3 regions of the Anaerostipes hadrus ATCC 29173 genome follow, and region 3 is predicted to be linked to each of the others. Evidence: riboswitches for the same ligand, from Rfam matches in the RefSeq annotation. Region 3 holds a riboswitch; each other region holds the start of a gene.
The links. Region 3 has a riboswitch for cyclic di-GMP ahead of QUE18_RS07480 (hypothetical protein). Riboswitches for the same ligand answer to the same signal wherever they lie in the genome.
Positions count from the first base shown of each region.

Region 1: another riboswitch for cyclic di-GMP. It lies ahead of QUE18_RS01465 (substrate-binding periplasmic protein); the one in region 3 lies ahead of QUE18_RS07480 (hypothetical protein).
Region 2: another riboswitch for cyclic di-GMP. It lies ahead of QUE18_RS08485 (nucleoid-associated protein); the one in region 3 lies ahead of QUE18_RS07480 (hypothetical protein).

Region 1 is NZ_AP028031.1:303,144-311,726, forward strand. Features, by position in the region: gene hcp (hydroxylamine reductase) at 1-278, opposite strand, end outside; gene QUE18_RS01440 (Crp/Fnr family transcriptional regulator) at 416-1,090, shown strand; partial or broken gene QUE18_RS01445 (IS607 family transposase) at 1,194-1,589, shown strand; gene QUE18_RS01450 (RNA-guided endonuclease InsQ/TnpB family protein) at 1,552-2,727, shown strand; gene QUE18_RS01455 (MATE family efflux transporter) at 2,907-4,268, shown strand; gene QUE18_RS01460 (alanine/glycine:cation symporter family protein) at 4,574-5,977, shown strand; cyclic di-GMP riboswitch class I at 6,027-6,102, shown strand; gene QUE18_RS01465 (substrate-binding periplasmic protein) at 6,175-6,990, shown strand; gene QUE18_RS01470 (hybrid sensor histidine kinase/response regulator) at 6,974-8,583, shown strand, end outside.
Region 2 is NZ_AP028031.1:1,733,271-1,741,853, forward strand. Features, by position in the region: gene QUE18_RS08480 (butyryl-CoA:acetate CoA-transferase) at 60-1,400, shown strand; gene QUE18_RS08485 (nucleoid-associated protein) at 1,493-2,515, opposite strand; cyclic di-GMP riboswitch class I at 2,930-3,017, opposite strand; gene QUE18_RS08490 (electron transfer flavoprotein subunit alpha/FixB family protein) at 3,147-4,181, opposite strand; gene QUE18_RS08495 (electron transfer flavoprotein subunit beta/FixA family protein) at 4,206-4,988, opposite strand; gene QUE18_RS08500 (acyl-CoA dehydrogenase) at 5,002-6,153, opposite strand; gene QUE18_RS08505 (3-hydroxybutyryl-CoA dehydrogenase) at 6,241-7,080, opposite strand; gene QUE18_RS08510 (enoyl-CoA hydratase-related protein) at 7,168-7,959, opposite strand; gene QUE18_RS08515 (acetyl-CoA C-acetyltransferase) at 7,996-8,583, opposite strand, start outside.
Region 3 is NZ_AP028031.1:1,525,787-1,534,369, forward strand. Features, by position in the region: gene QUE18_RS07470 (ATP-dependent helicase) at 1-397, shown strand, start outside; gene QUE18_RS07475 (hybrid sensor histidine kinase/response regulator) at 727-3,609, opposite strand; gene QUE18_RS07480 (hypothetical protein) at 3,606-3,932, opposite strand; cyclic di-GMP riboswitch class I at 4,166-4,256, opposite strand; gene istB (IS21-like element helper ATPase IstB) at 4,496-5,272, opposite strand; gene istA (IS21 family transposase) at 5,279-6,814, opposite strand; gene QUE18_RS07495 (hypothetical protein) at 7,245-8,066, opposite strand; gene QUE18_RS07500 (AbiJ-related protein) at 8,130-8,583, opposite strand, start outside.

The sequences.
Region 1 (8,583 bases), 1.2 Mb from region 3:
TTCTCTGCTCTGACTTTTTGTATCATGCTTTCAATTGAAGCATTATCAAAATTGACATTTGTAACTGTAGTAAACAGTCCTTCAATTATGACTTGACTAGTTTTTTTAGAAACAGCTGTTGTGCTGTCAACAGCTCTTGCCAGACCAATCAACGCACCTGTCAGTTCATCCTGTAATTTTGCTGTATCTGCCGTTTTTCCACAGACACCAGAATTTCCTGTACATCCACTGCATCCGATCGTCTGTTCACACTGAAAACAAAACATTTTCTTATCCATTACTATATTCTCCTTTTATTCTAAGATCTTTTTTATCATTTCCATCCTCTGTCAATAGTATACAACTTGGGTTTCTGTAAAAAATATAGTATAATAATTGCAACATGTATGTTTGATTTCCAACAGGAGGAATTATTTTGAAAAAATATTTGCCTATTTTAAGAAACAGTCCTTTTTTTAAAGGCCTTACGGATAATGAGATACTATCTATATTACATTGCGTAAATGCAACGACAATTTACAGAGAACGAGGTTCGTATATTTTCAGAGCTGGGGACGCTACCGAAGTAATGGGACTTGTGGTGTCAGGCTGTGTTCTTGTTATGCAGGAAGACCTGTGGGGACATCGGAATATTCTGTCAAAATGCCATACCGGTGATTTTTTTGGCGAGCCATATGCAGCAAGTCCGGGAGCCGTTTTGAATGTCAGCGTGGCAGCAGATGAGGATTGTGAGATCATTTTTTTAAATGTTCAGAGGCTTCTGGTTTCCTGTCCAACGGCATGCGAACATCATCAGAAGTTGATCCGTAACCTGGTCAGTGTCTTGGCAAATAAGATATTGATCCTGAACGACAAGATCACACATGTCGGTAAGCGAACGACCAGAGATAAACTGTTATCTTATTTGTCAGCAGAATCCATCAGGCATTCATCGTTGTCTTTTGACATTCCTTTTGACCGACAGCAATTGGCAGATTATCTTTGTATTGATCGTGCAGCAATGTCTACGGAGATATCAAAATTACAAAAAGATGGTTATATAAAAACAAATCGAAAGCATTTTGAGTTGATCGTTAGTGCTTTCAGATAATAAATAGAAATCCACGGAGGTGTTTAACTGTTAAAATAGTCTTATAAAAAATTATAAATATGTGTTGGATTTTATAATTTTTATTGGTAGAATAAATTATAAATATTATACTGCACAGGGCAAACCATTTGAAATAATTAGTGATATAGGTTCTGGTATAAACTATAAGAAAAAAGGATTAAAAGAACTTATGAAACGAATATCTCAAAATAAAGTGGACAAGGTGGTTGTTTTTTATAAAGACAGATTGTTACGATTTGGATTTGAATTAGTTGAATATATTGCAAGTCTATATGATTGTGATATTGAAATCATTGATCATACTGAAAAGACAGAGCAACAAGAACTTCTTGAGGATTTAGTTCAGATAATAACTGTATTTAGTTGTAAATTACAAGGCAAAAGTGCCAATAAAGCAAGAAAACTTGTAAAAGAACTGATAGATGATGGTGGTGAAGAAGATGATAAAAACAATTCGAGTCATGCTGATCCCAAATAATAAACAGAATACAAAACTTTTTCGATATGCCAATACTGCCAGATTCGCTTATAACTGGGCGTTAGGAAGAGAAAAAGAAAACTATAAAAATGGTGGTAAGTTCCTATCGGATAGTGATCTGAGAAAAGAATTTACACAATTAAAGAAAACAGAGGAATATTCCTGGTTAAATGAAGTCTCAAATAATGTAACAAAACAGGCAATCAAAGATGCTTGTCATGCATATAAGAGCTTTTTCAAAGGATGTTCCAAGTTTCCGAAATTCAAAAGCCGAAAATTTTCTATACCATCTTTTTATCAGGATAATGTAAAGATCCAATTTTCAGATACGCATGTAAAAATTGAGGGTTTTGCTGCTTCCAAAAAGAAGAATAAGCAGAAGATAAACTGGATCAGACTTGCGGAAAAGAATCGGATACCTACGGATTGTAACTATAGTAATCCCCGTATTAGATATGATGGGATCAACTGGTGGATCACAGTAGGCATTGAATACGAAGACTCTGTTACCGTTCCCTCCAATGATGGGATAGGGATCGATTTAGGGATCAAAGATCTAGCGATATGTTCTGATGGCAATAAATATAAGAACATCAATAAAACGAAAAAAGTTAAGAAACTAGAGAAACAAAAACGCAGATTACAGCGTAGCATCTCTCGTTCATACGAGAACAATAAACAAGGAAAGGAATACTGTAAAACGAAGAATGTGATCAAAAAGGAAAAACTTTTATTAACATTAAATCACAGACTGACAAATATCCGTCATGATCATTTACATCATATAACATCAGAGATCGTAAAACGAGAACCAAGTTTTATCTGTATCGAAGATCTAAATGTAAAGGGAATGATGAAAAACAGACATTTATCCAAAGCAGTTCAACAACAGGGATTTTATGAATTTAGGCGGCAGATGGAATATAAATCTAAGTGGAACAATATTCAGGTGATCATTGCAGATCGATTTTTTCCAAGTTCTAAATTATGCAGTTGTTGTGGAAAGATCAAAAAAGATCTGAAGTTATCAGAACGTATTTACAAATGTGAATGTGGAAATATAATTGACAGAGATCTTCAGGCAGCTTTGAATCTTAAAAAATATGGAGAGGATGTTCTGAAACGATCTGTAGCATAATATATTCAAGTGATTACAGATATGTACTGATACGTTAGTCAGGAATTAACGCCTATGGAGAGTACAGGAACTTGTGAGTAGTACATGAATTGATTCGTTACAAAAGCATACTCGTTGAAGTAGGAATGAAACATAAAGGTTTATAACTTTTTATAAGTTTTCAGTAACGGAATATGATAATGTCAAAAGATGAATATTTGATCACAGATGCGCCCCTTAAAGCGCTGACTGTTTTTGCAATGCCCATGATCCTCGGCAGCTTCTTTCAGCAAGTGTATAACATGGCTGATTCGATCATAGTCGGTCAGTTTGTGGGTTCTTCTGCACTTGCAGCTGTTGGTGCCTGTGCCGCCCTTACGAATGTCTTCATTTGTGTAGCATTGGGTGCGGGTGTAGGTGCGGGTGTGCTTGTGAGCCGCTATTTTGGAGCTAGAGATTATGGCAAAATGAAAACGATCGTGTCAACATCATTGATCAGTTTTCTGGTCTTAAGTATATTTTTGGGTGTCTTTGGTTTTTGCTTTTCTCATTTGATGATGAGTGTATTACAAACACCTGCTGATATATTGAATGAAGCGGTATTGTATCTAAGAGTTTATTTTGTGGGATTTCCATTTTTGTTTATGTATAATATTCTTTCAACGATGTTTACTTCAATCGGTGAATCGAAAATACCGTTGGCTCTTTTAATATTCTCATCGATGTTAAATATATTGATGGATCTTTGGATGGTAGCTGGACTTGGACTCGGTGTGTTCGGTGCAGCCCTCGCAACTCTCATTGCACAGGGGATTTCCGCAGTGTTGTCACTTTTGATTTTCTTGTGCCGGATGCGTCGATATGAAAGTCGCTTTGACTGGTTTGACAGACAGGAGTTACATTCTATGCTTCAAATTGCTGTACCGTCAGTTCTTCAGCAGTCCACAGTGTCAATTGGCATGATGATCGTACAGGCAGTTGTGAATCCATTCGGTACACAGGCACTTGCAGGATATTCAGCAACGATGAGAGTAGAAAATGTTTTTTCATTGATATTTGTATCCATTGGTAATGCAGTTTCGCCGTATGTTTCTCAGAATCTTGGTGCAAAGAAGATCGAACGTATCAAAAAGGGATACCATGCTGCATTGGTGTTAGATATATGTTTCGCAATCCTTGCTTTCATGATCATCGAATCCTTGCATACCCAGATTTCTTCACTGTTCCTAGGGAAAGATGGAACTGCTTTAGCATATCAGGTGTCTGGAAATTATATGAGATGGCTCGGTTATTTCTTCACCTTCATGGGAATCAAGATGGCAACAGATGGAGTCCTTCGCGGTCTTGGGATCATGCGACCATTTCTTGTTGCTAACATGGTAAATCTTGCGATCCGCTTGTCAGTTGCTTTGATTTTTGCACCGCGTTTTGGTATTGCATTTGTCTGGCTCGCTGTACCAGCTGGCTGGTTTGCCAACTTTCTGATCTCCTATGCGGCACTCAGAAAATCATGGCCAAGTGATAATTGTAATTGCGTAATCAATACGAATGAGTTATTATAATAACAGATAGGTTTTTAAACCAGCAGCGAAAGCTTCTGAAGCCATACGAAGAAGGTTCAACGGACCTTTCTGCCGACAGACGGCAGGAAAACGGGATATTCATCATTTATCAGAATTCTGAAAATCGCGATTATATCATAAGATACAAAAACGACGCAGACAGTAAAATCGCATACTTTTAAAATGAATGGGCAGTCCCTCAGGCAGGGACTGTCTATTTTTCTGTTGAATTAAAGTAGCTGCAATAAAAATTGTAACTATTGATCCAGATTATTATACGAGAATATCGTACAAGGAGAGAATTTATGTTAGGAATCATCATTGACAGCATCAGTACTTTTATGTACAGTAAATTGCTAGTAATACTGTTGATCGGAGCGGGAATCTATTTTACGATCCGTACAAAACTGCCACAGATGAGATTATTTAAAGATGCCTGCAAAGCCGTTGTAGAAAAGCCAGAAGATGAAAATGGAGTATCATCGTTTCAGGCATTAATGGTATCTACCGCATCACGAGTTGGAACAGGAAATATCATTGGAGTATCGTCAGCTATCTGCATTGGAGGATTTGGCTCTGTATTCTGGATGTGGATCATTGCGATCATCGGAAGTGCATCCGCACTGATCGAAAGTACGCTGGCACAGATTTATAAGAGAAAAGGAAAAGATGGAGAATGTTACGGAGGACCGGCATATTACATTGAAGCAGCACTTCACTGCAGACCATTAGCGATCATATTCTGTATTTCCATGATCGCAACGTATGCATTTGGATTTAATATGCTCGCATCTTATAATTTACAATCTACATTTTCAGGATTCTCATTTTATGATGTAAAATGGACGCCATGGATCATCGGAGGAATTCTTGCAGTGATCACAGGATGGTGTCTCTTAGGCGGGGGATCAAGAATTGTAAAAGTAACATCTACATTAGTGCCAGCTATGGGGGTTGCATATATTCTGATCTCTGTGATCGTTATGATCATCAACCGTGCATATCTGCCAGTTGTATTTTCAAAGATCATCAGCGAAGCATTTGATTTCAAAGCAATTTTTGGTGCATTTGCAGGATCAGCTATGATGCAGGGAATCAGAAGAGGTCTGTACTCCAATGAAGCAGGTATTGGATCAGCACCAAATGCTTCTGCATCCGCACAAGTAAGTCATCCAATCAAACAGGGTTTAGTACAGATGTTATCCGTATTCATTGATACCCTGCTTTTATGCACAGCAACAGCCATGATGTGTTTGTCATCAGGAATCGCCCCTGCGCAAGAATTACAGGGGGCACCATGGGTACAGGCAGCACTGCATGAATCCTTAGGAAACTTCGGACCACTCTTTATCACAGTAGCGATGGTATTGTTTGCATTTACAACACTTCTTGGGAATTGTTTTTATTGTGATAACTTGTTAAATTATATCCACAAAGGACAGCCATCAAAGACATTCATGAAAGGATTTCGTATAGTATCTGCACTGGTTGTGTTCATTGGTGCAGGAATGGAAGTTTCTATGCTTTGGAATATTTCAGATGTTTTGATGGGAGTTATGGCACTGATCAATATTCCAGTGATCTTGATTTTGTCAAATACAGCACTGAAAGCATTGGAGGATTATGAAAAGCAGAAGAAAAATGGAGAGGATCCAGTGTTTAAGACTCGGAATATTGGAATGGAATACGAGACGGATTATTGGAGCTAGATTTATATTTTTTACTTTTGATACTGACATTATCATGGTATAATTAAAGAAAGATTCTAAGCAAAACAGACGAAAGTCTGTGACGCAAAGCTAAAGGGCCTGTAAAATGGCAGCCGGTTGTAGAAAATGATAGGCACTGTCTGTGTGGCAGTGCTGTTTTATTTCATAAGGATGAGATATAAAAATGAGGTTATAAGATGAAAAAAAGAAAAATTTTTACTGTTGTATTGATATTTTCTATGTTAATGGCAACTTTGGCAGGATGTGATAAGGCAGATAAAGTGTCTGACACAACAAAAAAACCTGTTATAAAAATTGGAAGTGACAATTATCCGCCTTATAATTTCCTGAATGAGGATGGTATCCCGACAGGTATAGATGTTGAACTGGCAACGGAAGCATTCAGAAGGATGGGGTATAAGACGGAGATCGTTCAGATCAATTGGGAAAAGAAAAAAGAGCTGGTAGAAAGTGGGAAAATTGATTGTATCATGGGATGTTTTTCAATGGAAGGGCGACTTAACGATTATCGTTGGGCCGGACCATATATAGCAAGCCGTCAGGTGGTTGCTGTAAATGAGAACAGTGACATTCATAAATTGAGTGATCTGAAAGGAAAGAATCTTGCAGTCCAGTCTACAACCAAACCGGAAGGTATCTTTCTGAAGCGGACAGATAAGAGAATTCCAAAACTTGGCAATCTGATCAGTCTTGGACACAGGGAATTGATCTATACATTTCTGGGAAAAGGGTATGTGGATGCTGTGGCTGTGCATGAGGAATCCATCATTCAGTATATGAAAGATTATGATACAAGCTTCCGCATTCTGAAGGAACCATTGATGGTCGTCGGGATAGGAGCTGCTTTTGCAAAGAATGATGACAGAGGAATCTGCGAGCAGATGAAACAGAAGCTGGAAGAAATGCACAAGGATGGTACCTCCCTGAAGATCATAAAAAAATATATGGATGATCCAGAGAAATATTTGGAGGTGGATGATCTTGGATATTAATGGAAGAGAAAAAGCAAAACGATTCTGGATAGTTGTTGGTTTGCTTGGCATCTGTATGTTTGTCACTGCAATTTTTTGTTTTTTTCATACGGAAAAAAACGAAGCTGAGAAAAGAATGGTGGAGATTGTAAACTATGTCAAAGTACAGTGCTCAACCTATACTCATTATAATGAATCTTCAGAATCAAAAAGTCTCCTTCGTGCGATCGAAAATGCCAGACAGATGAGTACAAATATTGATATGGAAGTAAAGAATAGAAAGCAGTTAGACCGAAAGTTTCTGAAAGAGAATCTGCAGTCACTCTGGGTGGATGGTATTCTTGTATTGGATGAAGAAGGAAAGAAAGTCTGTGAATACAGTATGGATGAAGGTTTGATGGATGAGATGATTGATTATCTGCAAAAAGATATCATCATGGATTACACAGGATATAAAGAAAGATCTTATTCAGAACGGATTGTCAGAGGAGATGGATCACGTATCGATATCGCAGCCTGCGCCAGAAAAGATGCCCCAGGGATCGTTGCAGTTTACTATTACACATCTCCGAGATTTATCAGAAATTATACTTTAACGATCCAGAGTCTTTTAAAGGGGTACAATACTGAGAAAGACGGGACGATCATCGTTGCAGACAAAGGGAAGATTATTGCCAGTAACGATGAGAAATTATTGGCACAGGATGTCGCAGACAATGAGATTATTCAGAAAATGAAGAAGCATACAGATAGTCGGCATATCTTTCATCTGAAGAATAAAGGAACTGGATGCTATGGTATCATGCTGAAACAAAGGGATTATTATATCTACATGTATTTACCAGATAAAGAGGTATTCAGTAATCTGCCACTCAGTGTAACAGGTGTTGTATTCCTTTATCTTATCATTCTTAGTTTTTTATGGTTCTGGATATATACAACCAATCTGGCACATCAGAAACAGGAACAGGAAAAAGATGAGAAATATAAAGCAGAACTTCTGAAATCGGCAAAAAAAGCAGAGGCAGCGAACGAGGCGAAAACTGAGTTTCTCCAGAGGATGAGCCATGATATCCGGACACCGATCAATGGAATATGCGGTATGATCGATGTGGCGGAGTATTATGCAGATGATATGGAAAAACAGACAGAATGCAGGACAAAGATCAAAGAAACATCTCATCTGTTACTGGAATTGATCAATGAAGTTTTGGATATGAGTAAGCTGGAATCGGACGAAGTAGTTCTGGAAGAAATTCCATTTAATCTAAGCAATATTTCCAAGGAAATCTTTGTTGTGATCGAACAGATAGCTGCAGAACAAAATATTCGAATCGTGTGGGAGAAAGAAGAAATCACACACTGGAATCTGCTCGGAAGTCCAGGATATGTAAAAAGGATCATGATGAATATTTTGTCAAATGCGGTAAAATATAATAAAGAAAACGGATATATCTACATCAGCTGCCAGGAATTTACATCGGAGCAGGAGGGAAGAGTGACGATTGAATTTATCTGCCGAGATACAGGAATTGGTATGACAAAGGATTTCCAGAAACGCCTTTTTGAACCGTTTGCACAGGAGCATACTGGAAGCCGTACAAAATTTTCCGG
Region 2 (8,583 bases), 210 kb from region 3:
ACTAGTGTGTTAACAATGAAACTATCGTTTCATGGAATTTATTTTTAGGAGGACTTATTATGTCATTCACGCAAGAATATCAAAAAAAATTAACAACTGCTGATGAAGCTGTCAAAGTCGTAAAATCCGGAGATCGTCTGGAATATGGATGGTGTGTTACTACTCCAGTTGCTTTAGACGAAGCTTTAGCAAAACGTATGCCTGATCTTGAAAATATTCAGATTCATGGTGGTATCGTTATGCGTCCATTAGCAATCACTCAGATTGAAAACCCAGCAGATCATTTTACATGGAATTCATGGCATATGGGTGGTTTAGAAAGAAAATGGATCAACGAAGGATTCTCTTTCTACGCTCCGATCCGTTATTCTGAATTACCAAGCTATTACCGTGATTGTCTTCCAGGAACAGATGTTGTTATGATGCAGGTTGCACCTATGGATGCTCATGGATATTTTAACTTTGGTCCAAGTGCTTCTCATACAGCAGCTATGCTTGAAAAAGCAAAATGCGTTATCGTCGAAGTTAATGAAAATATGCCTCGTTGCCTTGGTGGTTTCGAAGAAGGTATCCATATTTCCAAAGTTGACATGATCGTTGAAGGAAACAATCCTGCTATTGACGAATTAGGTGGTGGCGGAGCTGCTACAGAAGTGGATCAGGCAGTTGCAAGACTGATCGTTGATCAGATTCCTGACGGAGCCTGCTTACAGCTTGGAATCGGTGGTATGCCTAACGCTGTAGGATCTTTGATCGCAGAATCCGATTTAAAAGATCTTGGTGTTCATACAGAAATGTATGTTGATGCTTTCGTTGATATTGCAAAAGCCGGTAAGATCACAGGTGCTCACAAGAACATCGACCGTTACCGTCAGACTTATGCTTTCGCAGCAGGTACAAAAAAATTATATGATTATTTAAATGATAACCCAGAGTGCATGAGCGCTCCTGTTGATTATACAAACAGCATCGCTACGATTTCATCTATCGATAACTTTATCTCTATCAACAATGCGGTAGATGTTGACTTATATGGACAGATTAGTGCTGAGTCTTCAGGAATCCGTCAGATCAGTGGTGCCGGTGGACAGCTTGATTTCGTTATGGGTGCTTACTTATCTAATGGTGGAAAGAGTTTTGTATGCTTATCTTCTACTTTCACAAATAAGAAAGGGGAAACATTCTCAAGAATCCTTCCTACATTACATAATGGATCTGTCGTTACAGATACTCGTTCGAATGCTCATTACATCGTTACAGAATATGGTATGGCAAACTTAAAAGGTAAGTCTACATGGGAACGTGCAGAAGCCTTGATCAATATCGCTCATCCAGATTTCAGAGATCAGCTGATCAAAGATGCGGAAACTGCTCATATCTGGAGAAGATCCAACAAATAAGCTAACAATCAATTATTTTAATAATTGTTTTTTAAATTTTCCAAACCAAATAAAAATCCCGGACCTTTTACAGATTCGGGATTTTTATTTGATTATTTAATTTTTACATTTTCTATATTCTTAATGATGATCGTACTGCCTCCGCCTGGCTCTTCAATGATCTCAACATTATCTTTGGTATTATATTCTTCCATCGGAATCTTGATCTCAATTCCTGTATCCGTCTCTAACATCTGATATTCCAGTTTCTTGACTGTATTTTCTTTTGCTACTGTAAATGTATCATATTGCATATCATATCGTTCAATCTTCTCATCAAATTCCTGCTTCTTACCTTGATGATTTCCAAATAGTTTATCCCCGATCTCATTCACCTTAAACGCCTGATTTTCCGTAAATTCTTCTCTTAATCGGCTTTTCATGTCCAAACGTTTCGCAATCCCATCTTCTGGATAATGGTTGTTTATATCGTTAATAACTTTATTTAGAATCTGAAATTTCTTCTTTGGTGCCAGATCTGCATAGCATTGTAAGAATCTCTCAGAAAGATAGTTGATCTTATCCCCGTTCAACATCTCATACTTTTTCTCTACAAGACGTACTTTGTATTCTGTCAGATCGATGATCACTGCTTCTGTAAGCTTTGCCGAATCCGTTGGCATAACTCTTTGTTTCACGATATCATTTGCTTCTGCATCTTCCTCTTCTCGATGTACATAAGTCACTTTGTAATTCATCTTAAGCAGTGCGATATGAATTACACTTTGTACCTGAAAAGTCACACAAAGAAGATCCGCTGCAGGAATCGTTACACTATCACACATGATATCAAACAGATTTTCTCCTAAAACTCTTGTCGCCTCTATAAAGCTCTCATCATCTGATTCTTCCATGCTCTCTAACAAACTTAATACTGGCGAAACACTTCCATTGAACTGACATCTTTTTGCATCATCACTTTCCATGATCTTAAAAATATGTCCTCTGACAAATTCCATTAAATCTGGTCCCATCTCCAAAAGCTGACTGGATAAGCCAAGATATCCTGTGTGGCTGTCCAAAATATGTAAAATTCCTTTTCTGATAATAATATCATCTTTCTGTATATGTTCCATGATTGATTGTCTCCTTTTTGTTTTATCCATTGTGTATCATTTTATCATATCGATCATTTTTACGCAAAAAGAAAGAATCCTGCTATACAGAATTCTTCTACGAAAATAAAAAGTCATGGTTCCCTACACCATGACTTCTTCTAATATGAAAAATCCCCATGTATTCCCACCAATGAAGAATCGGCAACCCCTTGCCGGTAATCTTACTGTGAAGCCCTTCACAAATAAAATCTGTGGAAAACATAAAATTTCATATTCTAATAGGACCAACTTCTGATATTCTCTCGGTATGGCAGATTCTATTATCTGGCTCCCTACTTCCTGACACCAAAAAACCATTCATAGAATTATCTCTTCTATAACGGCTGCCTCTATCTGGATTAAATACCCATATCACATTCCCTTAATGCTAAATGTGGCAACCGGCTGTCATAGTCCAATAAGACCTTAGACCCTTCTGACTTTGCGTCCCTGTCTTTCAACAGGTTTGCCCTATGAATAAATATGAACTTTTAACTATGCATATAGAATATCACACTTTCCATAATCTGTCAATTATTTTTAACAATACATAAAGTCCGCGGAAGTATTGATCCGCGGACTCTTTAAAAATTAAATTCTCAAAAAATGATTATTTAACAACTGCTCTTAATTTTTCTGTTAAAGCTGGAACGATCTTGTTTAAGTCTCCAACAATTCCGTAATCAGCTACATCAAAGATAGGAGCTGTTTCATCTTTGTTGATTGCAACGATGATATCAGATTCTTCCATACCTGCAACGTGCTGGATTGCTCCAGAAATACCAATTGCGAAGTATACGTTAGGACGTACAGTTTTTCCTGTCTGTCCAACCTGGATATCTCTTGGCTGCCATCCGTTATCAACAACGGCACGAGAACAGCTTACTTCTCCTCCGAGAACTTCAGCTAATTCTTTTAACATTCCAAATCCTTCTTCTCCAACTCCACGTCCACCAGATACTAAGATCTTAGCATCCATGATATCTACTGTATCTGTAACAGATTTAACGATATCCATGATTTCAACGTATTTGTTGTCTGGAGTAAATCCAGGATTGTATTCGATAACTTCAGCTTTTGCTCCTTCAATAGGATCAATCTTCTGCATAACACCAGGACGAACTGTTGCCATCTGAGGTCTGTTGTCTGGGCAAGCGATTGTTGCGATCGTATTTCCACCGAATGCTGGACGAGTCATTAATAACTGATTGTGTTTCTGTTCTTTTCCTGGGATTGCTCTTAATGGGAAATCACCGATTTCAAGAACTGTACAGTCAGCTGTTAAACCTGTCTGAACACGTGCAGATACACGAGGTCCAAGGTCACGACCGATTGCTGTCGCACCAACTAACATGATCTCTGGTTTGTATTCATTGATCACAGATGCTAATGCATGTGTATATGGTTCTGTTCTGTATTCTTTTAATTCTGGATCGTCAACTACGATAACTTTATCAGCACCGTATTTTGCAAGATCATCTACTAATCCTTTAACGTCAGAACCTACAAGAACAGCAGTTACGTCTGTATCTAAGTCTTTTGCTAAGTCTTTTGCTTTTCCAAGTAATTCGAATGCGATTCCGCTTAATTCGTTATCTACCTGCTGTGCAAAGACGTATACGCCTCTATATTCTTCTAAACCCATTTTATTCACCACTTTTCCTTTTCACTAAATTACATGTTTTTCAGCTAATTTATCCATGATATAATCTACTGCTTCTTCTGGATCAAGTGTAACTTTTTCTCCAGCACCTTTTCTTACTTTGTCAGATGCTTTTGCGATCTTAGTTGGAGATCCAGCAAGACCAAGGTTAGAATCCTCTACATCTTTAAGGTCTTTTCTTCCCCAAACAGTTACTTCTGCATCATATGCATCAAAAATTCCACCTGGAGTCATATATCTTGGCTCGTTTAATTCAGCTAATGCTGTAACTAAGCAAGGCATTTTAGCTTTTAAGATGTGGTATCTATCTTCATACTGACGCTGTACAACTACGCTGTCACCGTCAATTTTAATGTCTTCTGCATAAGAGATAACTGGAATATCAAGATGTTCAGAAATCTGTGGTCCAACCTGAGCTGTATCACCATCGATAGCCTGACGTCCTGTGATGATCAGATCATAGTCAAGATTTCTTAATGCTCCAGCTAATGTAGTAGAAGTTGCCCATGTGTCAGCTCCTCCTAATACTCTGTCAGTTACAAGGATACCTTTATCAGCACCCATTGCCATAGCTTCACGAAGAACTTCGTCAGCTTTTGGAAGTCCCATTGTAAGAACTGTAACTTCAGCTCCATATTCATCTTTAATTCTAAGTGCTGCTTCTAATCCAGCTTTGTCATCTGGGTTCATGATAGTAAGCATAGCACCTCTGTCTAATGTACCATCTGGGTTGAATTTAACTCCACCTTTTGTATCTGGTACCTGTTTTACACAAACAACTATCTTCACGGTAAGTACCTCCCTATTTCAATAAGTTTCCAGAAATAACCATACGCTGAACTTCAGATGTTCCTTCGTAGATTTCTGTGATCTTAGCATCGCGCATCATACGTTCTACATCGTATTCTCTGATGTATCCGTAACCACCATGTAACTGAACAGCTTTTGTTGTTACTTCCATAGCAACTTCTGCTGCATATAATTTAGCCATAGCAGCTTCAACACTGTATACTTTCTGAGTAGCTTTAGCCATAGCAGCTTTGTATACTAACTGTTTTGCAGCTTCTACTTTTGTTGCCATATCAGCTAACTGGAACTGTGTATTCTGGAACTGTCCGATAGAACGTCCGAACTGTTTTCTTTCTTTTACATATTCGATTGTTCTTTCTAAAGCACCTTCTGCAAGTCCAAGAGCCTGAGAAGCGATACCAATACGTCCTCCATCAAGAGTATGCATTGCGATACCGAAACCTTTACCCTGTTTTCCTAACAGATTTTCTTTTGGAATACGGCAGTCTTCAAAAATTAATTCATATGTAGCTGATCCGCGGATACCCATTTTCTTTTCTTTTGTTCCGAATGTGAAACCTGGAGTTCCTTTTTCTACGATGAATGCAGAAATTTCTTTCATCTTTCTTCCGCGTTTTTCAACAACACCTGTTACTGCGATTACGATATAAACGTCTGCGTAGCTACCATTTGTAATGAAGCACTTAGATCCGTTTAATACCCATTCGTCTCCGTCTAATACGGCTTTTGTCTGCTGTCCCTGTGCATCTGTACCAGCACCTGGTTCTGTCAGACCAAAAGCTCCTAATTTCTTACCAGATGCTAAATCTGGGATATATTTTTTCTTCTGTTCTTCTGTACCAAAAGTCTGGATTGGATCGATACAAAGAGATGTATGTGCAGAAACGATAACACCTGTTGTACCACAAACTTTTGATAATTCTTCAACACACATAACGTATGTTAATGGATCGCATCCCTGTCCACCATATTCTTTAGGAACTGGAATACCTAAGAATCCTGCTTTAGCCATTTTTGCTACAGTTTCAACTGGAAACTGTTCATTTTCATCCACGTCCTGTGCAAGAGGCTTTACTTCTTTTTCAGCAAACTCTTTGAAAAGAGTTCTTGCCATTTCATGTTTCTTACTTAATGTGAAATCCATTCTTTATTCCTCCATCATGATTTCTATAAAGTTAACTTCTGCATCCGGAGTTCACCATCTCCGGATGCAAAAGAAAAGCTCTTTTTCTTACTTGCTGTAATCGTAGAATCCTTTACCAGTCTTACATCCTAATAATCCTCCACGAACCATCTTTCTTAATAATGGATGTGGACGATATTTTGTATCACCGAATTCATTGTAAAGTACTTCCATGATTGCAAGGCAAACGTCTAATCCAATTAAATCACCTAAAGCTAAAGGTCCCATTGGATGGTTTGCTCCTAATTTCATAGCTGTGTCGATACCTTCTACAGAAGCTACTCCATCAGCATAAATTCCGATTGCTTCGTTGATCATAGGGATTAAGATTCTGTTAACTACGAATCCAGCACCTTCTTCAACCTGTACAGGTGTTTTACCGATTTCTTCAGCGATTGCTTTGATCTTATCAACAACTTCTTTTGGTGTGTTGATACCAGCGATAACTTCAACCAGTTTCATAACAGGAGCTGGGTTAAAGAAATGCATACCGATCATTGGACGATCAAGTCCTGCACCGATTTCTGTGATTGATAAAGAAGATGTATTTGTAGCAAAGATAGCATCTTCTTTACAGATATCCTGTAATTCTTTGAATGTCTGTTTTTTGATTTCCATGTTTTCAATAGCTGCTTCTACGATTAAGTCGCAATCTGTACAGATATCTTTTACACCTGTTGTGATCTTTGCTAAGATAGCATCTGCAGCTGCCTGTTCCATTTTTCCTCTTGCAACACGTTTTTCTAAACCTTTTGCGATTTTAGCTTTTCCGTTTGCTGCAAATTCTTCATTAATATCACATAAGCATACTTCATATCCTTCTGTCTGTGCAAATGCCTGTGCGATTCCGCTACCCATTGTTCCAGCGCCGATTACTCCAACTTTCATTATAATTCCTCCTGTAAAATTATTTTACTATGTGGTTTTTCAGTCTGCAGCAAATACCGCAGACTGAAAATATATTAAATTTCATTATTATTTGTTCTGGAAAGGAACAACTTTTAATTTCTTAGCTTTGTCTTTCTCTAAGAAGTTACCCATTCCTGCTTTCTGGTCTTCTGTTTCAAAACAGCTTCCAAAAGCTTTTTCTTCAACAACGATTGCCTGATCCATATCTACCTGAAGACCTTCGTTGATTGCTTTCTTACATGCACGTACTGCGATTGGTGCATTAGATGCGATCTTGTTAGCTAATTTCTTAGCTGCTGCTAATAATTCTTCCTGTGGATATACTGCATTCACAAGTCCGATTCTGTAAGCTTCTTCAGCTTTGATGTTAAATGCTGTATAGATCATTTCTTTGGCTTTTCCAACTCCGACGATACGAGCAAGTCTCTGTGTACCACCGAATCCTGGTGTGATTCCAAGACCAACTTCAGGCTGTCCAAAGATTGCGTTTTCAGAACAGATTCTGATATCACAACTCATGGAAATCTCACATCCACCACCTAAAGCGAATCCATTGACTGCTGCGATAACTGGAATAGGGAATGTTTCGATCTTGCGGAATACATCGTTCCCTGTCTTACCGAAAGCTTCTCCTTCTGCTTTTGTTAATGTACTCATCTCTCCGATGTCAGCACCGGCAACGAAAGATTTATCTCCAGCACCTGTTAATACAACGGCTCTTGTTGCATCTAAGTCGATCGCATCAAAAGTTGCTTCGATCTCTTTTAATACTTCACTGTTTAATGCGTTTAATGCTTTTGGACGATTGATTGTTACAACACCTACAAAACCGTCCTGTTCATATGTAACGAATTCCATTCTAAGAATTCTCCTTTCCTAATTATCTATAATTAATTAGTCTCTTTCAACGATAGTTGTGCAACCCATTCCACCACCGATGCAAAGTGTTGCAAGACCTTTCTTAGCGTCTCTCTTCTGCATTTCATGAAGCAGTGTAACGAAGATACGGCATCCTGAAGCTCCTACTGGATGTCCAAGAGCGATTGCTCCACCGTTTACGTTTACTTTGCTCATATCGAATTTCAGATCTCTTGCTACTGCTACAGACTGTGCTGCGAAAGCTTCGTTTGCTTCGATCAAGTCCATATCGTCAATTGTTAAGTCTGCTTTTGCTAAAGCTTTCTTTGTAGAAGCTACTGGTCCAACACCCATGATAGATGGATCTACACCACCAAGAGCTCCTGTTACATATGTAGCCATTGGTGTAACACCTAATTCTTTGGCTTTTTCTTCGCTCATTACTACGACTGCTGCTGCACCATCGTTGATTCCTGATGCGTTACCAGCTGTAACCATTCCACCTTCTTTTCCTGAACAGCATCTTAATCCTGCTAAAGATTCAGCTGTTGTTCCAGGTCTTGGTCCTTCGTCTGTATCTACGATAACTGTTTTCTTTCTCTGTTTTACTTCTACAGGAACGAT
Region 3 (8,583 bases):
GGGAATGGAAGAGGAACGTCGTCTTGCATTTGTTGCAATGTCACGTGCCATGAAAAGTTTATTTTTAAGTGAATCGCACGGAAAAAATTTTGATGGATCAACCCGTTACCCATCTAGATTTATTTTAGATATCGATCAAAAATTTTTAGAATACGTTAAAAAACCAGAAGATACTCTGATCGCAGAAACCAAAAATTACATTCATTACAGTAATCGCTATTTAGATGGTTATGTCGCTGAACAAACTTTTCAGGTTGGTGATAAGATCATTCATAATGTCTTTGGACAAGGTAGGATTAAATCCATCCTTTCTGATCGAAATGCATATATGATCAAATTTGAACAAATAGAAACACCTCGGATCATTTCATTTCGGGTTCCAATAAAAAGAGCTTAAGTTTTATGTAAAAGAATCCTGAGTAAATTTTTACTACTCAGGATTCTTCTTTGTATAAAGAACTAATCGTAAATATCCTATTGCTCGAAGTCCATATTGGATAAAAGATGTACTCCATCCTAATGATCCTTGTGGATTAATTGATACACGTCTGACTGTTTCAAAATCTCCTGTATAAAAACATAACATGTAATATAGATATTCGTCATCGGTTTTATTTAATAGTACTGTTCCTCATATGTACCATTACAGTCAGGATAAGAAGCAGCACGATCAGCACGGTTATAAAAACCAAAACTGCCATGGACTGCGGTTGCTTCGGAAATCAATTACAGCCAGTTTTCCAGAACATCATTCAGCTTATTCATATCCAGCGGTTTCGCGATATGTCCATTCATGCCTGTATTTTTGGCCAGCTGTACATCTTCTGCAAAAGCATTGGCAGTCATGGCAACAATAGGCAGTTTTCCCTTTTCACCCGAAAGACTCCTGATTGCCGCTGTTGCCTCATAACCATTCATAACAGGCATTTGGATATCCATAAAAATAAGATCATACAAATCTTTCGGAGAAGCTTCCACTTTCTCAACTGCGATTTTCCCATTTTTTGCCGTTTCCACTTTTGCACCTGTCATCTGCAAAATTTCACCAGCAATTTCTCTGTTCAACTCATTATCCTCAACCAGCAGAATCCTTTTTCCTGTGTAGTCTGATTCTGACAACTTCTCCAGATAATTTCTTGCTGTTTTTTCTTTTCTGCCTGAAGTAAACTGCCGTAGTGTTGCCGTCAGCCGGGAACGGAACAGCGGTTTTGCAATAAAAGCATCTATGCCCGCCGCCTTTGCTTCTTCTTCAATCTCGCTGAATTCATAGGATGTCAGTACAATGATGGTGATTTCTTTACCTATCCGCTTCCGGATCTGTCTGGCTGTTTCTATGCCATCCATATCCGGCATCTTCCAGTCTAAAATAACAGCAAAGTAATCATCTTTCAACTCATGCCGTGCATAACAGCACTCAATGGCTTCCCTGCCAGAGAGAACCCATTCACCCATAATACCGATTTCATTTAATGTTGCAACTGTACTTTCACAGCATGTCCTATCATCATCCACAACCAGAACCGGCAGATTCATCAGATCTCTGTCCTGTTCTTTTTCTTTTTCCTGAAGCTCCAGATAAATTGTTACTGTGATTTTAGTTCCCTTGTGCAAGGTACTGTCCACTTTAATAGTGCCATTCATCAGGTTCACAATATTTCTGCTGATTGCCATTCCCAGACCAGTTCCCTGGACTCTGGTTGTCCGGTGGTCATCCGCGCGGCTGAACGGATCAAACATGATTTTCTGGAATTCCGGTGACATACCGATTCCATTATCCTCAATCGTAAATTCATAGCATCCAAGTTCTGAAAATCCATTTGGCTTTTCCTCTATCGAAAAAGTAATATTTCCACCATCCGGTGTATACTTGATTGCATTACTCATCAGATTCACAAATACCTGCTGAATCCTCAAGCTGTCACCACAGACAGCCTCATGTTCAATATGATTGATGTGTATATCAAAATTATGTTTATGTTCATCAAGCACCGGTTTCGTAATTGTAATAAGATTATCTACCAGATCTGACAGATTGAAATCTTCCTGTGCCAGTGTCATTTTTCCACTTTCAATACGTGCCATATCCAATACTTCATTGATCAGCCCCAGCAGATGACGGCTTGATTCTGTAATCTTGCTGAGACATTCAATAACTCTGTCCTGACTCTCAATATTTGCTCCTGCTATTGCCGTCAGACCCACAATGGCATTCATTGGTGTCCGGATATCATGGGACATATTGGAAAGGAATTCTGTTTTCGCACGATTTGCGTTTTCTGCAGACCGATAAGCCTCTTTCAGTGCCTGACGGGATTCAATCTCTGCTTTCTTCTCCTGTGTCACATCCATGGATGCCAGCAATACCTTTTCCAGCTTTCCATTCTTCCATTCCAAAGGAATATAAGAAGCGATTTTATAAGTCTTTTCATCCATGCTGCAATACTCAAACTTATAAATATCATTTTCACTTTTCAGTTTTTTCCGAATATTATCCGGGGCTATCAGGATATCTATAGCTTCCAATGGTTCCAGTGTCTTATATTTTTCAAGAACCTGCATCTGAAAATCATGATAAAATCCCAGAGGTTTATATATCATCTGTCCATTCAGATTGTAGAATTCATATCTGTCATTTTCCAGATCACAGACAACAAAGCGGTCAACCAGACGCACAATACTCTGAATCAGCTGCTCCATGGAAGCATTATCCGCTGCCATCTGCAGATGCCGCGCACTCTCCACCTTTGCCTCTGTGATATCACGCAGAAAGATCATGGCATATTCTGAATCCTCTATTTCGCCACGTATGACCACATTGCGGACCCATCGTTCTTCTCCATTCAGAGTGATACGGCACTCTAAAGCCAATTCGGTTTCCAGACCCTTCAGCCTTTCTGCAATATAACCACGGTCGTAAAAAGAGGATACCGCCTTCTTATCTGTCTCCACAACATAGGAATCCACAAAATGTCGGATCAGTTCATCCCATGTACGACTCTGTTCAAAAACTGTCATCAGGGACGGTTCAACCTTAAAGGTATCAAAAGTATTCGCTTCCAGATTCACATAATACTCGCACAGATCTGCTTTCGTAAAAGCCCGGTGGAAAGCAGCAGATTTTTGTGCCTGCATGATTTCTTTTTTCTCCGCATCAATGTTAATAAAAATCCCGGCAATCCTGCTGGCAGAACCATCCAGACGGCGTATTACTTCTGCCGATGCCCGAAACCACTGGTATTGATTATCCTTCATTTTCATACGATACTCTACCTGGTATTTTATCTGGTTCGTCTTATCCTTAATTGCCGCCTGAAGCTGCATCATTACTCTTTCTTTATCCTGTGGATGCAGAAGATCTGACCAGGATTCCAGTTTATTCGGAAAGTCCAGAGTATCATGATAGCCGAGCATTTTTCGGAATTCATGACTCCAGTTTGCATTCACAATCTCACTGTTTTTGTCACAGTCAAAATACCAGAAGCCGGAATAGATAGCCTCATTGAGCAGTGCCAAATTTACATGATCCCAGTTGACCTGTACGGACATAACCCAGATCTGTCTGCCCGCCTCATCTGTCGCATCCTCTTTACAAAGCCGTACATTATTCACTGTACCGTCTGCTGCAAGAATCTGTGCTTCCCTGTTCCGTGAAGCTGCAAAAAACGGTCTCGCTCCAGTATATCTTCCTCGTCATAAAAGAAGTTTCTCAATGAGCCTTTTGTCTGTTCCATGAAAGTGTCGAATGTATATCCTGTACTATGCAACAGCAGATTATTCACAGACAAAATAGACAGGTTTTGGTCATAAGATCCTGTCATTATACCTACCCCGCCATTATTTTCCAGTGTTTTCTGTACGGCCTGTGACATGGCCTGTGTCTGCCTCGTTACAGTCTCACCTAAGGAATATATTTTGTCTTCATAATTTTTCATTTTATAAAAATCCTCTCTCCGTCTTATGCCTTCTTCATCTTGCTTTTATCTGTATACAGAAAACCTGTCCCTGCTAGTTTTGTTACCCATTTTTGCATGCAAAAAGGACACTTGCCAAAATCTGCCAGTGTCCCTACTATATTTCTCTAAAATCACACATTTATATAATATAAAAGGTATCGGAATCCCTTCTGTTCAAACATCTTTTCCATATATTATGATGATATGGAAACAATGGCAACCGGCTGACATGGTCAAGCTTTCTGACTTTAGTCCCTTCTGGCTTTGCGCCCCTACCTTTCAACAGGTTTGCTTTTAAAATAATCTCTTTCTTCAAAAGACCTTACCACACGATTTTCCGCACGTCAATAATTTTTAAAAAAATCTACACATATTTTACTTCATAAAAAATCTAAATCGATGAATCCTAAAAACCTAACATTTTTTCATATAAAGCTCATTCATCATTTATAGTGTGAATATTCTTATGCGGCAGAGCCGCCTGTCCAGTTTAGACTGAGCCATCTGTCCAGGCGGAGTGAGCCACTATAATATCTGCGAGTTTACTCGCGTAATGATTTATCTAATCCGTAAACTTCGCGCATAGAAATATCATGTTCAATATCAATACCTCTGATATTGATCCGATAACTGTCATATGCAATACGATCTAATATAGCATCTGCCAATGGACTGTCTGAACCTCCAAGTTGATCATACCATTCTTCAAATTCATACTGAGAACAAAAGATGGTAGATGATTTTTTACGTCTTCTGTGTAAAAGTTCAAAAATATCTCTTTGTTCTGATTCAGTTGGCTTTAATAAAAGCCATTCATCTAAAATAAGAAGAACTGGATTTGCATATTTAGCCATGATCTTTTTGTAATTGCCATTGTCACGAGCCAGCTCAAGATCAATCAAAAGATCAGGTAACCGAACATACTTGGTATTAAAATATTGTTTACATGCTTCCATACCAAAGGCACATGCCATGTACGTTTTTCCGCAACCAGTTGCACCTGTGATAAAGATATTTCTATGTTCAGATATATATTCACATGTAGCAAGACGAGTGATCAATTCCTTGTTCAGTTTACGTCCGGATGTATAATCGACATCCATGATACTTGCATCTGGCTGATCAAACTCAGCTTTTTTGATCAGTCTCTTTAATCGATTACTTTTTCGGTTATTATATTCGATATCTACAATCATACCGAACCGGTCTTCAAAAGGAACTTCGTTAAATTCAGGATCATTCAACTGATTACGAAATGAATCTGCCATGCAGCTAAGTCGCATTTCAATTAATTTATCAATTGTGCTTTGATTTGTCATAGTTATTTACCTCCGATAATAATCAGCACCTCTTGTGATGCCGTGTGCTTTGTGTGTGGATTCTGTATGATCAGCTTCCGATTTCAGTTTTTTTGAACTGGTCACAAGAATGTTTTTAATGCTCTTATAACTCGGTGACGAAGTATAGGATAAGGCTTTTTTACAAGCAGCTTCCAATAAAGTATCAGAGTACTTTTCAGCAAGCTTCAGTAATCCCATACAACTTCGGTAGGTTTGCTGCTCCACACGTTTGGAGGTTAAGATTGCATTGACTGCATGATATGTATTTATTCCAATCTGTTCAGCCCATTTACGGAAACGATCACCATTCCATTCAAGATATTTCTGATGATCCTCTGGCATATGTGCTGTAACAGTACTGTATTGACCCGGACGTCCTTTTAGTCGACGATGAGAAGCAATACGATTGTGATTATAAAAGATCTCAACTGTATTATCTGTTATTTTTACATCAACTTTCTTTTTGATGTATTCATAAGGAACTGAATATAGCATTTTATCCACAGATATGTGATAATTGAACTGAACTGTGGCGGTTTTCCAGTCGCTTAGTTCAAAACGGGTAGCAGGTAATGGGGATAGCAAAGGCTTTTCATTTTCAAGGAATAGCTCCAACCGGCTACCTTCCTTTTTTTGAAAGAGTTTTTGGTTAAAAGTCAAAAGTTTTTTTCTGATAGCCCGATTTAATTCCGCAAGTGAAAAGAACTGTTCATTGCGAAGTGCTGCTGTGATCCACGTAGATATATTTCCAACGGTTCCCTCTGCATTCGGTTTATCTTTAGGACTTCTGACACGAGCAGGTATGATCGCAGTTCCGTAATGTTCAGCTAGTTCCTGATAGATTTGATTGATCTGTTGATCTTTCCGTTTTCCGTTATGGATAACTGCTGTTTTACAATTATCTGGCACGAGGATCTTTGCAACACCGCCAAAATATTCATACATATGAATATGAGCCTTGATCCATGATCGTTGTTTCATATCCAAAAAAGCTTCAACGTAAGTATACTGACTGTATGTCATCACACCAACAAAGATATGTGCCTTGATGATCTCTCCTGTATCTGGATCGATGATCATTGCAGGATCACCAGCCCAGTCAACTTCGATCTGCTCTGCAGGTTTACGTTTGATATGCATGGTAGCACGATGTTTCTGCTCATCCTGTTGAATGTGATAACAGAATTGAGAATACATCAATGGTTCATCTCCATTTGCACGGCAATCTTCAATATATTCTGTCCAGAGAAGTTTTTTACTGACACCATTGCGGAGTAGTTCTTTTCGGATGTAATCATAATCAGGCATCCGACGGTTTGATCTGTTGTGTAGTTTTGGATATAACAACTGCTCTAATACTGCATCTGTCTGATCATCTGATAATGGCCAGGAAAGATTTAACTCCTTAGCACGTTTTAAAACTTTTGAAACAGTATTTCGAGAACATGGAACACTTAAAGCAATGTTCCGATTACTAAATCCCAGACTGGAAAGTCTGAGAATCTCACGATATTTGGTCATCGTTAGGACCTCCTTCATAATAGATTTACACCTAATAAAAGTGTATAAAACTATTATAAAGGAATCGGCTCAATGAATCCGGAACAGTGGCTCAGCCTAAAATGGAATGGTGGCTCAACCATGTCGGACAGATGGCTCAATCAGTCCAAGATTATTCATATAGTGCTATTCTCTCCATTAACTAAACATAACCTATTGTTCGATAATAAATTTTAGATCCAAAAAGAGGCTTCACACCACGAACCAACTCGCAATGCAAAGCCTCATCACTCACCCATTATATTCTTGTCACAAAATCCAGCGAGATCCACCCATTCCGCCTGGACAGATGGCTCAGTCTAAACTGGACAAGCGGCTCTGCCGCATAAGAATATTCACAATCCATAAAAATGTGATGATGCGTTCAAAGAGGATAATTACTTAATCATTTTCATTGCAAATCACAATCAGATGACATTAGCAAATTTTCTAATTTATTCTGAGCAAATCTCTGAAGATAAAAATACTTATCAATAATTTTATAATTCATATTTCTATCAATTTGTTCAAAGCAAAAGTCTATTAACTCTTTTATAAAACTTTCACCAGACAGATAATAATCCTGCAAGATTATATTATTCTCTGGAAAGTGCAGATAATTATAGATATATTTTTCATCAATATCCTGTTCAATGATTCCCTCACCTGTTCCTGGCATTTTAGGAACCAGTCCCGCCCCCAAAATAGATATATATTCAGGGTTTTTTGCAACTATTTTATATTTTACTGATGATATATTTTCTAAAACTGCTTCAGCAATATAATCATCTATAACAATACGAGGATGAATTGCTATTTCTGACTCCATCTTATACGCCTTATTCACCGCATCTCCAAAAAACATACTTTTTGAAGGGTCAACATAAGCATCACCATAAGATATTCCACCTCTAAAAAGAATTCTTTCTTTAATGAATCGTAAAAATATTGGCTCACAATTACACAATGCCACTTTAAATAGTTCGCCCTCATCTTTACGTTCATCAGATATTCCGTCTTTAAAGCCATAGAAAATATAAGCACAATCAGAAAATGTATATATTTTTCTAAAATACACCGTGTGTATCATATCATTTTGCTTGTTTCTTTCAAGCTCTTCATGAAAAATTTTGTTAATTTTATATGTCTCTTGAAAATCAACTCTATTTTGGCTTCCAAGAATATCTACAAATATGACTAAATATTTAGCGAAACCATTTGGCTCATTACTCATCAAAATCCACCTCTACTATTGTCCTTTTTCATTTAACTTCTTTATTACGCAAAGCTGTATCTGTTATAAACCTCGCCCATCCAAATACTGAATAGCTGTTGAAATCAAGGATAAGCATCGCTTATAAAAATACTCATAATGCCTTTTATCCTGAATATCCGTTTTTGTTGTTTCATGGTGTCGAATTCTAAAATTATTGCCAAGTATGGTAAGCTCATGAAATTCCTTTTCAAATAATTCTAAAAACGGCTGTTGATTATTACCCATATCCATTATAATCTTATTAACTGATTTCTTCTTATCTACAGTCGATGAACAGTAATATGTCTTTAGTCTCTCAAATGCATCCCAAAGTTTCTCCACTGCAATTTGCAAATTGTTTTCATCATAATATTTTGAAGCCTCTTGTAATAACTCTTTCAGTCCTACTTCTTGAACAGACACTAATGAATTTTTATTTATCTGGGTATCAAATGTATTCATTAGCTTCCCCTTGGAAAGCTGAAACGGTATCTCA